Regions from separate parts of the Streptomyces sp. NPDC050674 genome, predicted to be linked through region 2. Evidence: riboswitches for the same ligand, from Rfam matches in the RefSeq annotation. Region 2 holds a riboswitch; the other holds the start of a gene.
The links. A riboswitch is a leader RNA that binds a small molecule or an ion and turns the genes downstream of it on or off. The one in region 2 is predicted to bind thiamine pyrophosphate.
Positions count from the first base shown of each region.

Region 1 (7,263 bases), on a different contig from region 2:
TTCGCCGCGATCCGCACCGGCCGTGCGCACCCGGCGATGTTCAACAAGATCGTGGCCGACTACTACGGCGCGCCGACCCCGATCAACCAGCTGGCCTCGTTCTCGGTGCCCGAGCCGCGCATGGCCGTGGTGACCCCGTTCGACAAGAGCGCGCTGCGCAACATCGAGCAGGCCATCCGCGACTCCGACCTGGGCGTCAACCCGAGCAACGACGGCAACATCATCCGGGTGGTGTTCCCCGAGCTGACCGAGGAGCGCCGCCGGGAGTACATCAAGGTGGCCAAGAGCAAGGGTGAGGACGCCAAGGTCTCCATCCGCTCCGTGCGCCGCAAGGCCAAGGACACCATCGACAAGATGATCAAGGATGGCGAGGTCGGCGAGGACGAGGGCCGCCGTGCGGAGAAGGAGCTCGACGACACCACCGCGAAGTACGTCGCGCAGGTGGACGAGCTCCTGAAGCACAAGGAAGCGGAGCTGCTCGAGGTCTGATGAACGACTCTTCCTGGGGGGCGCCGCCACAGGCCGGCTACTGGGGGCCTCCTGACCACGGGCATGGTCAGGGGCACGTCCAGGGCGCGGGCCACGGGCACGTCCAGGGGGCCGCTCCGGCGGGTCCCGCATACGATGCGTATGAAGCGCCTCAGACTCGCCCCATGCCCATCGTGCCCGACGTGACCGAATTCGGCGGAAACCAGGATGACGACCGGGGGGCCGCTCGGCTGAGCGGCCCCCCGGTCCGAAACGACACGAATCCGGAGCCCATGCCCGACGCCTCGCAGCCGGCGCCCAAGCCGCCGAAGAAGAGCGCGGGGCGCGACCTGAGTGCCGCGATAGGGGTCGGTGTCGGGCTCGGCGCGGTGATCGTCGCGTCGCTGTTCGTCGTCAAGGCCGTGTTCGTCGGCGTCGTCGCGGTGGCCGTGGTGGTGGGCCTGTGGGAGCTGACCAAGCGGCTGGAGGAACGCAAGGGCATCCGGGCTCCTCTGGTGCCGCTCGCGCTCGGCGGTGCCGCGATGATCGTCGCCGGGTACGTCCGTGGCGCCGAGGGCGCGTGGGTGGCGATGGCGCTCACGGCACTGGCCGTCCTGGTCTGGCGCATGACGGAACCGCCCGAGGGCTACCTGAGGGACGTCACCGCGGGCGTCTTCGCGGCGTTCTACGTGCCGTTCCTGGCGACCTTCGTCGCGATGATGCTGACCGCGGACGACGGGCCGCAGCGGGTGCTCACCTTCCTGCTGCTCACGGTCGTCAGCGACACCGGGGCGTACGCCGTCGGCTGGCGGTTCGGCCGGCACAAGCTCGCCCCGCGCATCAGCCCCGGCAAGACCCGGGAGGGCCTGCTCGGCGCGGTGTCCTTCGCCATGGTCGCGGGGGCCCTGTGCACGCAGTTCCTCATCGACGACGGGGTCTGGTGGCAGGGCCTGGTGCTGGGCCTCGCGGTCGCGGTCACCGCCACGCTCGGCGACCTCGGCGAGTCCATGATCAAGCGGGACCTCGGCATCAAGGACATGGGCACGCTGCTGCCGGGCCACGGCGGCATCATGGACCGGCTCGACTCGCTGCTGCCCACGGCTCCGGTGGTGTGGCTGCTGCTCGTGCTCTTCGTGGGATCCGGCTGAGCCGTCCGGCCCGGTCGGCGAGCCCCTGCCCCGCCGGGCAGGGGCTCGCTGCCGTCCGGGGAGACGCCCGGGGGGGCCAAGTGGGACGATGCAGATGTACCTCCCAAAGGAGGCCATCATGGCCATCATCCGAGAGAGCATCGACGTCGACCGCCGCCCCGAGGAGGTCTACCAGTACGTCATGGACGCCGGGCACATGCCGGAGTGGCAGCTGAGCGCCGTATCGGCGGAGCGCCTCGACGAAGGGCCGGTCGGGGTGGGCACCAAGGTCCGGGTGACCCGGCACGTCGGCAGCCGTGTGATGCCGATGACCATGGAGGTCACCGAGTACGACCCGCCCCGCAGCTGGGGCATGCGCGGCGTCGACGGACCCGTCCGGGCCCAGGTGCACGGCGAGGTCGAGCCCTACGACGAGGGCCGCCGCTCGCACGTCACGATCGACATCGACTTCGAGGGCCACGGCATGGGCAAGGTCCTGGTCCCCCTCGTCGTACGCCCCCAGGTCCGCAAGGAGCTCCCACGCAACGAGCAGCTCCTCAAGGACCGGCTGGAGCAGACGGGCGGGTAAGGCGTCTACTCCGGCGGCTCGGCTCGGATCAGCGCCGCCGAGGGAACTTCCAGCCCTAGGCCCGGCCCTCGCCCAAGCCGTGTGGGTCCGCGCGGCGGGGACGCCTAGTCGTCCTCGCCGCTCTGCTGTGAGCGGGGACTCCGGCTCGCGCTGCGGGCCAGTTCACTGCCGAGCAGCGTGGCCTTGGCCACGCCACGCGCCCAGCGCGGGGCGTCACCCCGGGCTGTCCAGAACACGCAGACACTGCCGCCGATGACGAGCAGGACGACGACCGACAATATGAGCACGAGCATGCTCGACCCCCGCTTCTTGTGATGATCGGCCCATCCTGCCAGGCAGTCCCCGCTTCCAGCCTCCAAACGCTCTCAGGGGCTGCTGCTGCACAGGCCGACTCCTCAGCGCTTGCTGCGTCATGATCTGGCAATGGACGAGTACGGATGGGCCGCGAGCCTCGAAATGCCGGCCAGGGACGCGGTGCGGGCGGGCTGGGGGGCGACGGTCGCGGCCCTGCCTGTCGGGAGCAAGATCACCGGAGTGGTCATCGGTCGCCGGCCCTTCGGGGTCTTCATTCGTATGGACGGTGTGCCGGACGCCATAGCGCTGGCGGAGATCACGCGCATGCCGCTGGGGATGGACCTTCCGGCCCTCGAGGCCTCGACCAGTGGTGAGGTCTACTGGCACGACGACCGCAACCACCAGGTCAGGGTCCGGCTCGACGAGTGGCAAGGAGCCCCGGAGTGATCGCCCGAGCCTGACGGCAGCCGTAGCGACCGACGGCTGCGGGTCACCCGAGTGGATCTGCGACACTGGGAGGGTTATGCCGAAGCCCGGAGAACTCACTTTCGTAGCCCCCCGCGGAGCCAAGAAGCCGCCGCGGCACCTCGCCGATCTCACTCCTGCCGAGCGCAAGGAGGCCGTCGTCGCGGCCGGGGAGAAGCCGTTTCGTGCCAAGCAGCTCTCGCAGCACTACTTCGCGCGGTACGCGCATGATCCGGAGCAGTGGACCGACATCCCCGCCGGGTCCCGGGAGCGGCTGCGGGAGGCGCTGCTGCCCGAGCTGATGACCGTCGTGCGGCATCTGTCGACCGACGAGGGCACCACCCGCAAGACGCTGTGGCGGTTGTTCGACGGGACGCTCGTCGAGTCCGTGCTGATGCGGTACCCGGACCGGGTGACCATGTGCATCAGCTCGCAGGCCGGGTGCGGGATGAACTGCCCGTTCTGTGCGACCGGGCAGGCGGGGCTGGACCGGAATCTGTCCACCGCAGAGATCGTGCACCAGATCGTGGACGGCATGCGCGCCCTCCGGGACGGGGAGGTGCCCGGGGGGCCGGCGCGGCTCAGTAACATCGTCTTCATGGGCATGGGCGAGCCGCTCGCCAACTACAACCGGGTCGCCGGTGCCATCCGGCGGCTCACCGACCCCGAGCCCGACGGGGTGGGCCTCTCCCAGCGCGGCATCACCGTCTCGACGGTCGGGCTCGTCCCGGCCATCCACCGGTTCTCCGACGAGGGCTTCAAGTGCCGCCTCGCCATCTCGCTGCACGCCCCCGACGACGAGCTGCGCGACACCCTCGTCCCGGTGAACACCCGGTGGAAGGTCCGCGAGGTGCTGGACGCCGGCTTCGAGTACAGCGCCAAGTCGGGACGCCGGCTGTCGATCGAGTACGCGCTGATCAGGGACATCAACGACCAGGCCTGGCGCGGTGACCGGCTCGGCCGGTTGCTCAAGGGCAGGCCGGTGCACGTCAACCTGATCCCGCTGAACCCGACCCCCGGGTCCAAGTGGACCGCCTCCCGGCCCGAGGACGAGAAGGCGTTCGTGGAGGCCATCGCCGCCCATGGTGTGCCGGTGACGATCCGGGACACCCGTGGTCAGGAGATCGACGGGGCGTGTGGTCAGCTCGCGGCCACCGAACGGTAGTCTGACCGTCGTAAGCACACCTGCATATTCGACATCTGCACATTCCGACAGGGGAGCGCCACAGCGCTGAGAGTGCGGCACACGGCCGCAGACCCTCCGAACCTGGCCCAGGTCATTCTGGGTAGGGAGATCGGTCACCACTCGAGCTGTTGCGCCCTGCCCGGGACCCCGTAAGTCCCGGGCAGGGCCGCGTCTTCTCCTGGTCACTCCAGGAGGAATCCAGTGAGCATCAACGCAAAGCGGCTGACGGCGGCGGTCGTCGGGCTGGGCATGGCCGGCACGCTCGCCGCGTGCGGGTCGTCCGACGGCGGTCAGGGGTCCGGCGACTCCAAGACCGTCACGCTCGTCAGTCACGACTCGTGGGCGGCGTCCAAGGACGTCATCGCCGCCTTCGAGAAGCAGTCCGGCTACAAGGTCCGGGTGCTGAAGGACGGCGACGCCGGGCAGGCCGTCAACAAGGCCATCCTGACCAAGGACAACCCGCAGGGCGACGTCTTCTTCGGTGTCGACAACACCCTGCTCTCGCGAGCCCTCGACAACGGGCTGTTCCAGTCGTACGAGGCGAAGGGGTCCGAGCAGGTCAAGGCCGCGTACCGGGTCGACCAGGACAAGCACCGGGTCACGCCCGTCGACACCGGCGACATCTGCGTCAACTACGACAAGAAGTACTTCGCCGATCACAAGCTGAAGCCGCCGCGGAGCTTCGACGATCTCGTCAAGCCGCAGTACAAGAACCTGCTCGTGACCGAGAACGCCTCCGCCTCCTCGCCCGGCCTCGGCTTCCTGCTCGGCACCGCCGCCAAGTACGGCGACCAGGGCTGGGAGGGGTACTGGAAGAAGCTCAAGGCCAACGGCGTGAAGGTCGTCGACGGCTGGGAGCAGGCCTACAACGAGGAGTTCTCCGGCTCTGCCGGCGGCAAGAAGGCCAAGGGCGACCGGCCGCTCGTCGTGTCGTACGCCTCCTCGCCGCCCGCCGAGGTCGTCTTCGCCGACCCGAAGCCGGGCACCGCCCCGACCGGCGTCGCCGACGGCACCTGCTTCCGGCAGGTCGAGTACGCCGGGCTGCTCGCCAACGCGAAGAACGCCAAGGGCGGCAAGGCGTTCCTGGACTTCCTGCTCAGCAAGCGGTTCCAGGAGGACATGCCCATGAACATGTTCGTGTACCCGGTGCGCGAGGGCGCCCAGGTGCCGCCGGAGTTCGTGACGTACGGGCCGCAGGCGAAGGACCCCGAGACCATGGACCCGGCGAAGATCGCCGACCACCGTGACCAGTGGGTCAAGTCGTGGACCTCACTCGTACTGAAGTAGTCCGCACCAGGCGCGGGAGCGCGGCGCGGCTCGGTCTCCTGGCCGTGCCCGTCGCGTTCTTCGCCGTCTTCTTCGCCTACCCCGTCGCCGCGATCGTCGCCCGTGGTCTGAAGACCGGCGGGACCTGGCACCTCGGGCGGATCGGGGAGGTGCTGGCGCAGTCCGACGTGCGGCACGTGCTGTGGTTCACCACCTGGCAGGCACTCGTCTCCACCGCGCTCACGCTGCTCGTGGCGCTGCCCGGCGCGTACGTCTTCGCGCGCCTCGACTTCCCCGGCAAGCAGGTCCTGCGGGCGGTCGTGACCGTCCCGTTCGTGCTGCCGACGGTCGTCGTCGGCACGGCGTTCCTGGCGCTGGTCGGGCGAGGCGGGCTGCTCGACGAGCTGTGGGGCCTGCGCCTGGACACCACCGTGTGGGCGATCCTGCTCGCGCACGTCTTCTTCAACTACGCGGTCGTCGTCCGTACCGTCGGCGGACTCTGGGCGCAGCTCGACCCGCGACAGGAGGAGGCCGCCCGGATGCTCGGCGCGTCCCCGCTGAAGGCCTGGCGGCAGGTCACCCTGCCCGCCCTCTGCCCGGCCGTGGCCGCCGCCGCGCTCATGGTCTTCCTGTTCACGTTCACCTCCTTCGGTGTCGTGCAGATCCTCGGCGGGCCCACGTTCTCCACCCTGGAGGTGGAGATCTACCGGCAGACGTCCGAGATCTTCGACCTGTCCACCGCGGCCGTACTCACCATGATCCAGTTCGTGGCGGTGGGGGCGATCCTCGCGGTGCACGCCTGGACCGTGCGCCGGCGGGAGACCGCGCTGCGGCTGGTGGACGCGTCCGTGACCGCGCGCGGGCCGCGCGGCGCGGGGCAGTGGGCACTGCTGGGCGGGGTGCTCGCCACCGTCGCCGTGCTGCTCGTGCTGCCGCTCGCCGTGCTGGTCCAGCGGTCCCTGGGCGCGCCGGACCTCGGCTACTACCGGGCGCTGACCCGTGAGGACGGGGGAGTGTTCCTGGTCCCGCCCATCGAGGCGATCGGCAACTCCCTGTCGTACGCGGTGGCCGCCACGCTCATCGCCGTGGTGATCGGCGGGCTCGCCGCGGTCGCGCTCACCCGCCGGGACGCCGGGCGGTTCGTGCGCGGCTTCGACGCGCTGCTGATGCTGCCGCTCGGGGTGTCCGCGGTGACCGTCGGCTTCGGGTTCCTGATCTCCCTCGACGAGCCGCCGCTGGATCTGCGGTCCTCGTGGATCCTCGTGCCGCTCGCCCAGGCGCTGGTGGGGGTGCCGTTCGTCGTCCGCACCATGCTGCCGGTGCTGCGCGCCGTGGACACGCGGCTGAGGGAGGCCGCCTCGGTGCTCGGGGCCTCGCCCTGGCGGGTGTGGCGGGAGGTGGACCTGCCGATGGTGCGGCGGGCGCTGCTGATCGCGGCCGGGTTCGCCTTCGCCGTGTCGCTCGGGGAGTTCGGCGCGACGGTGTTCATCGCACGGCCCGACCGGCCGACGCTGCCGGTGGCCGTGGCGCGGCTGCTGGGGCGGCCCGGGGACCTCAACTACGGCCAGGCGATGGCCCTTTCGACGATTCTGATGGTGGTGTGCGCCGTGGCCCTGCTGGTGCTGGAGCGGCTGCGCACGGACCGGACGGGGGAGTTCTGATGCTGCTGGCCCTGGAGGGCGCGACGGTCCGTTTCGGCGGGCGTGCCGTGCTGGACGCCGTCGATCTGGAGGTCGCCGAGCACGAGGTCGTGTGTGTGCTCGGGCCCAGCGGCAGCGGCAAGTCGACCCTGCTGCGGGCGGTGGCCGGGCTCCAGCCCCTCGACGCGGGGCGGGTGGTGCTCGACGGGCGTGACCAGGCGGGCGTGC
Region 1 covers NZ_JBFAIG010000004.1:117,325-124,587, reverse strand. The annotation lists gene frr (ribosome recycling factor) at 1-489, shown strand, start outside; gene AB0I06_RS09220 (phosphatidate cytidylyltransferase) at 489-1,616, shown strand; gene AB0I06_RS09215 (SRPBCC family protein) at 1,735-2,184, shown strand; gene AB0I06_RS09210 (hypothetical protein) at 2,289-2,477, opposite strand; gene AB0I06_RS09205 (hypothetical protein) at 2,608-2,925, shown strand; gene rlmN (23S rRNA (adenine(2503)-C(2))-methyltransferase RlmN) at 3,002-4,108, shown strand; TPP riboswitch at 4,148-4,254, shown strand; gene AB0I06_RS09195 (thiamine ABC transporter substrate-binding protein) at 4,337-5,416, shown strand; gene AB0I06_RS09190 (iron ABC transporter permease) at 5,455-7,056, shown strand; gene AB0I06_RS09185 (ABC transporter ATP-binding protein) at 7,056-7,263, shown strand, end outside.
Region 1: another riboswitch for thiamine pyrophosphate. It lies ahead of AB0I06_RS09195 (thiamine ABC transporter substrate-binding protein); the one in region 2 lies ahead of thiO (glycine oxidase ThiO).

Region 2 (7,263 bases):
TCGTCACTGCGCCGCCCGCAGCCGCTCGGCGAACTCCGCCGCCGCGGCCCCCGGGTCACCGGCCTCGGTGATCGCCCGTACGACGACGACCCGCCGGGCGCCCGCCTCCAGCACCTGGTCGAGATTGCCGAGGTCGATGCCGCCGATGGCGAACCAGGGGCGGTCGGTGCCCAGGGCGGCGGTGTACCGGACGAGGTCCAGGCCCGGGGCGTGGCGGCCGGGCTTGGTGGGGGTGGGCCAGCACGGGCCGGTGCAGAAGTAGTCGACGCCCTGCTGGACGGCGGCCGCTGCGGCCTCCGGCTCGGCGTGGGTGGAGCGGCCGATCAGGACGTCGTCGCCGAGGAGGGCGCGGGCCGCGGGGACCGGGAGGTCGCCCTGGCCGAGGTGCAGGACGTCGGCGCCGGCGGCGTGGGCGACGTCCGCGCGGTCGTTGACCGCGAGCAGCTTGCCGTGCCGGGCGCAGGCGTCGGCGAAGACGGCCAGGTGCTCCAGCTCCTCGCCCGCCTCCATGCCCTTGTCGCGCAACTGCACGATGTCGACCCCGCCGCTCAGCACGGCGTCGAGGAACTCCCCGAGGTCGCCCTGCCGCTTGCGCGCGTCGGTGCACAGGTAGAGCCGGGCGTCGGCGAGCTGGGCCCGTGCGGTGGCGGCGGTGCCGGTCATGCGTGTCCCCCAGGGTGTCGGTGGCGTGGCGGACCCGGTGGGCCCGGCGTCGGCGGCATGCGGGTGCGCACGCTCGGGTCCGGCGGCGCGGACACGGCCCGTGCCGCCCGGCGCGGGTCCGTGCGAACGCCTCGGGCACCTTACGCCTGCCCGGGCCGCCACCGCCCCGGGCGCTCCCGGTCCGTCCGCGGCCTGGACGGGCGCGGGCCACCCCGGGCCGTGGCCCCACGGCCACGGCCCTCACCTCGGGCGGTTGTTCAGGCCCGGCCCCGCACGCGCGGCGCCGGGCGGTTGTCCCGTCGCGGCCGGGTCAGACCGCGAGCGCCTGGGCGCGGCGCTTCACCTCCGTGCCGCGATTCTCGCTGAGTGCCTGCGCGGGCGTACCGGGCAGGCTGGGGTCCGGGGTGAAGAGCCACTCCAGCATCTCTTCGTCCGTGAAGCCGTCGTCCCGCAGGAGCGTCAAGGTCCCGGACAGGCCCTTGACGACCTTGTCCCCGTCGATGAAGGCGGCGGGGACGTGCAGCGCGCGGTTCTCACCCCGGCGTACGGCGATGAGCTGGCCGTCCTTGACCAGCTGCCGCACACGCGTCACCTCGACGCCGAGCTGTTCGGCGATGTCGGGGAGGGTGAGCCAGGCGGGGACGAGAGCATCGATCTTTGCGTCAATCTCGGTCACGGAAACAAGCCTGCCATTCGCCACCGACAGTCGGAAGTCGGCCCCGTCCACCTGGGCGGACGCGCCGGGTCCGGCAGCGCCGCCCGGCACCCCTCGCGACGGCCCCGCGCCTACGCCGTCGCCGCCTTCATGGGCCTGGCCGGATCCGCCAGCAGCGCCGGGTTCATCGGTGTGCCCGCCTCGATCAGGCGGCGGCCCTGGGCGAGGTCCCGGGGCCGGCCGACCGCCAGCAGCGCGACCAGCCGCTCACCGCGCAGCCAGCACACCGTCCAGGCCGGTCCTGAGGGGTCGCCCCGCCACAGGGTGGTGTCCGCGGCCGCGTGGTGCCCGGCGTACTGGACGAACCGCCCGAACTGCTCGGACCAGAAGTACGGCACCGGGTCGTAGACGGCCGGTGGCTCCCCCGAGGCCCGGCCCACGATGTTCACGGCGACCGTGCGCGGCCCCTGGAGGGCGTTGTCCCAGTGGTGGATCAGCAGGCGCTCGCCGTAGCGTCCGGAGGGGAAGGAGGCGCAGTCGCCGACCGCGTACACGTCCGGCACGGACGTGCGCAGGTGCTCGTCGGCCACGATCTCGGCGTGGGCGCCGAGCTCCACGCCGGAGCCGGCCAGCCAGGCCGTCGCGGGGCGGGCGCCGATGCCGACGACGACCGCGCCCGCCGGCAGCCGCGAGCCGTCGTCGAGGAACACCGCGCCGGGCTCGACGCGCTCCACGCGCGCGTGCGTCCGCAGAACCGCGCCCGCGTCGGCGTACCAGCCGCTCATGGGGGCCGCGACCTCGGCGGGCAGCGCCCCGGTGAGCGGGCGTTCGGCGGCCTCCACGACGGTCACCGCGCAGCCCGCCTCGCGCGCGGCCGTGGCGAACTCCGCGCCGATCCAGCCCGCGCCGACCACCACGATGTCGTGCCGGCGGGCCAGCACCGGACGCAGCCGCTCGGCGTCGTCGAGGGTGCGCAGCAGATGCACGCCCGGCACGCCCTCCGTGCCGGGCAGCCGGACCGGTTCGGCGCCGGTCGCCACGACCAGGACGTCGTAGGGCACCGGCCCGTCCTCGGTGTCCAGCTCGTGGTCGGCGGGGCGCAGGCCCAGCACCTCGCAGCCGAGCCGCAGTTCGATGCCGAGGGCCTCGAAGTCGACGTCGAAGGCGGAGCCCTCGGACTTGCCGAGCAGGACGGCCTTCGACAACGGGGGCCGGTCGTAGGGCTGGTGGGGCTCGGCGCCGATGAGGAGCACGTCGCCGGTGAAGCCCTGCTCGCGCAGCGCGACGGCGGTCTGCACCCCGGCCATGCCCGCGCCCGCCACGACCACGCGCCGTGGCGCGGACGACCCTGGTTCCTGCGTCTGCTCGCTCACCTGATCACCATAGACACCTGACGGATGGTCAGTCAGTGCTCATGCGCCGTGACCTGCTCCACAACGCTCGTGCCGTTGCCCCGCCGGGACTCCCACTCCCAGGTCTCCTCCAGCCGCACCCGCCCGTCTGGCAGCTCCACGACCGTCGAGACGCAGTGCCCCGAGGAGGTGGTGCCGTCCCGGACCAGCTGGACGTACCGGAAGTCCAGCCGGTCACCTTCCCGGGTACCCACGAGATGCCCGCGTACGACGTCGCCGCCCGTGTAGTCGGCCCAGATCTCGCCCGCCCGCTCGTGGTACGTGAACCGGGTGCGGCTGCCCACCTGGCCCGGTGCCTGGTCGGCGACCGGGGCCAGGACGAGACCGTCGAGGGATCGGGCCATGGGCGGAGGCTCCCTTACTGCGGGCTGCGGCATCGGGCTAGGGTGGCCAACGTAAAGCACTCGCGGGAGCCCGGACGCACCGGGCTGAGAGGGAGGCTGGCGGCCTCCGACCGTACGAACCTGATCCGGGTCATGCCGGCGAAGGGAGGGGCTGGACGCCCATGTCGCCTACGTCCACATCGTCAGACGTCCTGGTCATCGGGGGCGGGATCATCGGCCTGGTGACGGCCTGGCGGGCCGCGCAACGCGGGTTCGCCACCGCCGTCGTGGACCCCGAGCCGGGCGGCGGAGCCGCACAGGTGGCGGCCGGCATGCTGGCCGCCGTCACGGAACTGCACTACGGCGAGCAGACCCTGCTCGGCCTGAACCTCGCCTCCGCCCGGCGCTACCCGGACTTCGCCGCCGAGCTCACCGAGCTGACCGGCCGGGACCTCGGCTACCGCCGCTGCGGCACGCTCGCTGTGGCCCTGGACGCCGACGACCGGGCCCACCTGCGCGAACTGCACGTCCTGCAACAGCAGTCGGGCCTGGAGTCGCAGTGGCTGTCGGGGCGCGAGTGCCGGCGCCTGGAGCCGATGCTCGCGCCGGGTGTGCGCGGCGGGCTGCGGGTCGACGGCGATCACCAGATCGATCCGCGGCGGCTGGCCGGGGCCCTGGTGGCGGCCTGCGAGCGCACGGGCGTGGTCTTCCACCGGACGTGGGCGCAGCGGCTGACCGTCGTACGGGAGCGGGCCACGGGTGTCGTGCTGGCCGACGGGACCGAGGTGGCCGCCGGGCAGGTGGTGCTCGCCGGGGGCAGCCTGAGCGGGCGGCTCGCCGGCGTCCCGGAGGACGTGCTGCCGCCGGTGCGCCCGGTGAAGGGGCAGGTCCTGCGGCTGACCATGCCGCAGCGGCACGGGCCGTTCCTGAGCCGGACCGTGCGCGCGGTCGTGCGCGGCAGCCACGTCTACCTGGTGCCGCGCACGAGCGGCGAACTCGTCATCGGGGCCACCAGCGAGGAAATGGGCTGGGACACCACCGTGACCGCGGGCGGCGTGTACGAGCTGCTGCGGGACGCGCACGAACTGGTGCCGGGCATCACCGAGCTGCCGCTCACCGAGACCCGGGCCGGGCTGCGTCCCGGTTCCCCCGACAACGCGCCCCTGCTCGGCCCGACCGGCCTGGAGGGCCTGCTGCTGGCCACCGGGCACTACCGCAACGGCGTCCTGCTCACGCCCGTGACCGGCGACGCCCTGGCGCACGTCCTGGCGACGGGTGAACTCCCCGAGGAGGCCCGGCCCTTCACGCCGAAGCGCTTCAGTCCCGCCACCGCACTCACGGAGCAGCCCGCATGAACATCTCCGTCAACGGCGAGCCCCGGGACGTCCGGCCCGGCACGGCTCTCGACACCGTCGTGAGGTCGCTCACCGCCTCGCCCTCGGGCGTGGCCGCCGCCCTCAACGAGACCGTCGTCCCGCGCACGCAGTGGCCCTCCACGCCCCTGGCCGAGGGAGACCGCGTGGAAGTCCTCACCGCCGTCCAGGGAGGCTGACCATGGCCGACGATCCGTTTGTCCTCGGTGGCACGTCCTTCACCTCCCGCCTGATCATGGGCACGGGCGGGGCGCCCAGCCTCGATGTGCTGGAGCGGTCGCTGGTGGCGTCCGGGACGGAGCTGACCACGGTCGCGATGCGCCGGGTGAACGCCTCGGTGCACGGCTCGGTGCTGTCCGTGCTGGACCGGCTCGGCATCCGGGTGCTGCCCAACACGGCGGGCTGCTTCACGGCCGGGGAGGCCGTCCTCACGGCCCGCCTGGCGCGCGAGGCCCTCGGCACCGACCTGATCAAGCTGGAGGTCATCGCCGACGAGCGCACCCTGCTGCCGGATCCGATCGAGCTGCTGGACGCGGCCGAGACCCTGGTCGACGACGGGTTCACGGTGCTGCCGTACACCAACGACGACCCGGTGCTCGCGCGGAAGCTGGAGGACGTGGGCTGCGCGGCGATCATGCCGCTCGGCTCCCCCATCGGCTCCGGGCTCGGGATCCGCAACCCGCACAACTTCCAGCTGATCGTGGAGCACGCGCGCGTGCCGGTGATCCTGGACGCGGGCGCGGGGACCGCCTCGGACGCGGCGCTGGCGATGGAGCTGGGGTGCGCGGGCGTGATGCTGGCCTCCGCGGTGACGCGGGCGCAGGAGCCCGTGCTGATGGCCGACGCCATGCGGCACGCCGTGGAGGCGGGGCGGCTGGCGTACCGGGCGGGGCGGATCCCGCGGCGGCATTTCGCCGAGGCGTCGTCGCCCGTGGAGGGCATGGCCGCGCTGGACCCGGAGCGTCCCGCTTTCCAGTAGGGGCACACGTCACAGGTCGGCTGCAGTCCCGCCCGGAAAACGGGCGGGACGGGAGAGCCGTCGGTCCCGGCTCGTACACTCGCCTGCGTGGACACGACCCTTCAGGACCCCTTGGTCGGGCAGGTGCTCGACGGCCGGTATCGCATCGACGCGCGGATCGCGGTCGGCGGGATGGCCACGGTCTACCGGGCCGTGGACACCCGGCTCGACCGGATCCTCGCGCTCAAGGTGATGCACCCCTCGCTCGCGGTTGACGCCTCGTTCGTCGAGCGGTTCATCCGCGAGGCGAAGTCCGTGGCCCGGCTGGCCCACCCCAACGTGGTGCAGGTCTTCGACCAGGGCACCGACGGCTCCTACGTGTACCTGGCGATGGAGTACGTGGCGGGCTGCACCCTGCGGGACGTGCTGCGTGAGCGCGGGGCCCTGCAGCCGCGGGCCGCCCTGGACATCCTGGAGCCGGTGCTGGCCGCGCTGGGCGCCGCGCACCGCGCCGGGTTCGTGCACCGCGACATGAAGCCGGAGAACGTCCTGATAGGGGACGACGGCCGGGTCAAGGTCGCCGACTTCGGCCTGGTGCGGGCCGTGGACACGGTGACGAACACCACCGGCACCGTCCTCGGCACGGTCTCCTACCTCGCCCCCGAGCAGATAGAGGACGGCACCGCCGACCCCCGCGTCGACGTGTACGCGTGCGGCGTGATGCTGTACGAGATGCTGACCGGCGACAAGCCGCACGACGGTGACTCCCCGGCCGTGATCCTCTACAAGCACCTGCACGAGGACGTGCCCCCGCCCTCGGCCGCCGTGCCCGGTCTGGCCTACGAGCTGGACGAGATGGTGGCCTCGGCGACGGCCCGCACCCCGGCGATCCGCCCGTACGACGCGGTGGCGCTGCTCGCGCAGGTCCGTGACGGGCGCGACCGGCTGAGCGAGGACCAGCTGGACGCGGTGCCGCCGCAGGCCCTGGCGGTGGCCCACGACAACGGCGAGGACCGCACGACCGTGATCCCGCGCGCCCTGGCCACGGCGCGCCCCCTGCCGGCCGACGAGACCTCCGGGCCCGCCCTCAACCGCACCACCCGCCTGGCGTCACCGCCGCCGCCCCCGCCGTCCCGGCGCCGCTCGGGTTCCCGGAGGGGCCCGGCGGCGATCGCCGTCGCCGTGCTGCTCGTGCTCGGCCTCGGCGCCGGGATCTGGTACATCAACTCCGGCCAGTTCACCAAGGTCCCCCCGCTGCTGGCGAAGACCGAGGCGCAGGCCAGGGACCGGCTGGACGAGGCCGGCCTCGATGCCGGCAAGGTCACCCACGCCCACAGCGACACCGTCAAGCGCGGCACGATCATCGGCACGGACCCCGAGCCGGGCGCCCGTATCCGCCTGCACGACTCCGTGTCGTTCACCATCTCCGACGGCCCCGAGACCGTACGGGTGCCCGCGCTGGTGGGCCGGAAGCTGAGCACGGCGCAGGACCAGCTGCGGGACGACGGACTGGAGCCCGGCATGGTCACCCGGGAGTTCAGCGAGGACGTGCCGCGGGGCTCGGTGATCTCCGCGCGTCCGGCGGACGGCACGAAGGTGCGCGCGGGCACGGGTGTCGCGCTGGTCGTCAGCAAGGGCGCCCGCATCGACATCCCCGACGTCACCGGTGACGACGAGGCCGACGCCCGGGCCGAGCTGGAGGACGCCGGCCTCAAGGTGAGGATCGCCACCGAGCGGGTCACCTCCTCCGAGTACGACAAGGGCCAGGTCGTCCGGCAGACGCCGAAGTCCGGCGGCCCGGCGGCCGAGGGCGACACCGTGACGCTGACGCTGTCCAAGGGCCCCGAGATGATCGAGGTCCCGGACGTGGTGGGCGACA
Region 2 covers NZ_JBFAIG010000011.1:40,547-47,809, reverse strand. The annotation lists gene thiE (thiamine phosphate synthase) at 4-663, opposite strand; gene AB0I06_RS19455 (Rv2175c family DNA-binding protein) at 974-1,339, opposite strand; gene AB0I06_RS19450 (FAD-dependent oxidoreductase) at 1,450-2,691, opposite strand; gene AB0I06_RS19445 (hypothetical protein) at 2,724-3,074, opposite strand; TPP riboswitch at 3,127-3,238, shown strand; gene thiO (glycine oxidase ThiO) at 3,236-4,408, shown strand; gene thiS (sulfur carrier protein ThiS) at 4,405-4,605, shown strand; gene AB0I06_RS19430 (thiazole synthase) at 4,608-5,405, shown strand; gene pknB (Stk1 family PASTA domain-containing Ser/Thr kinase) at 5,493-7,263, shown strand, end outside.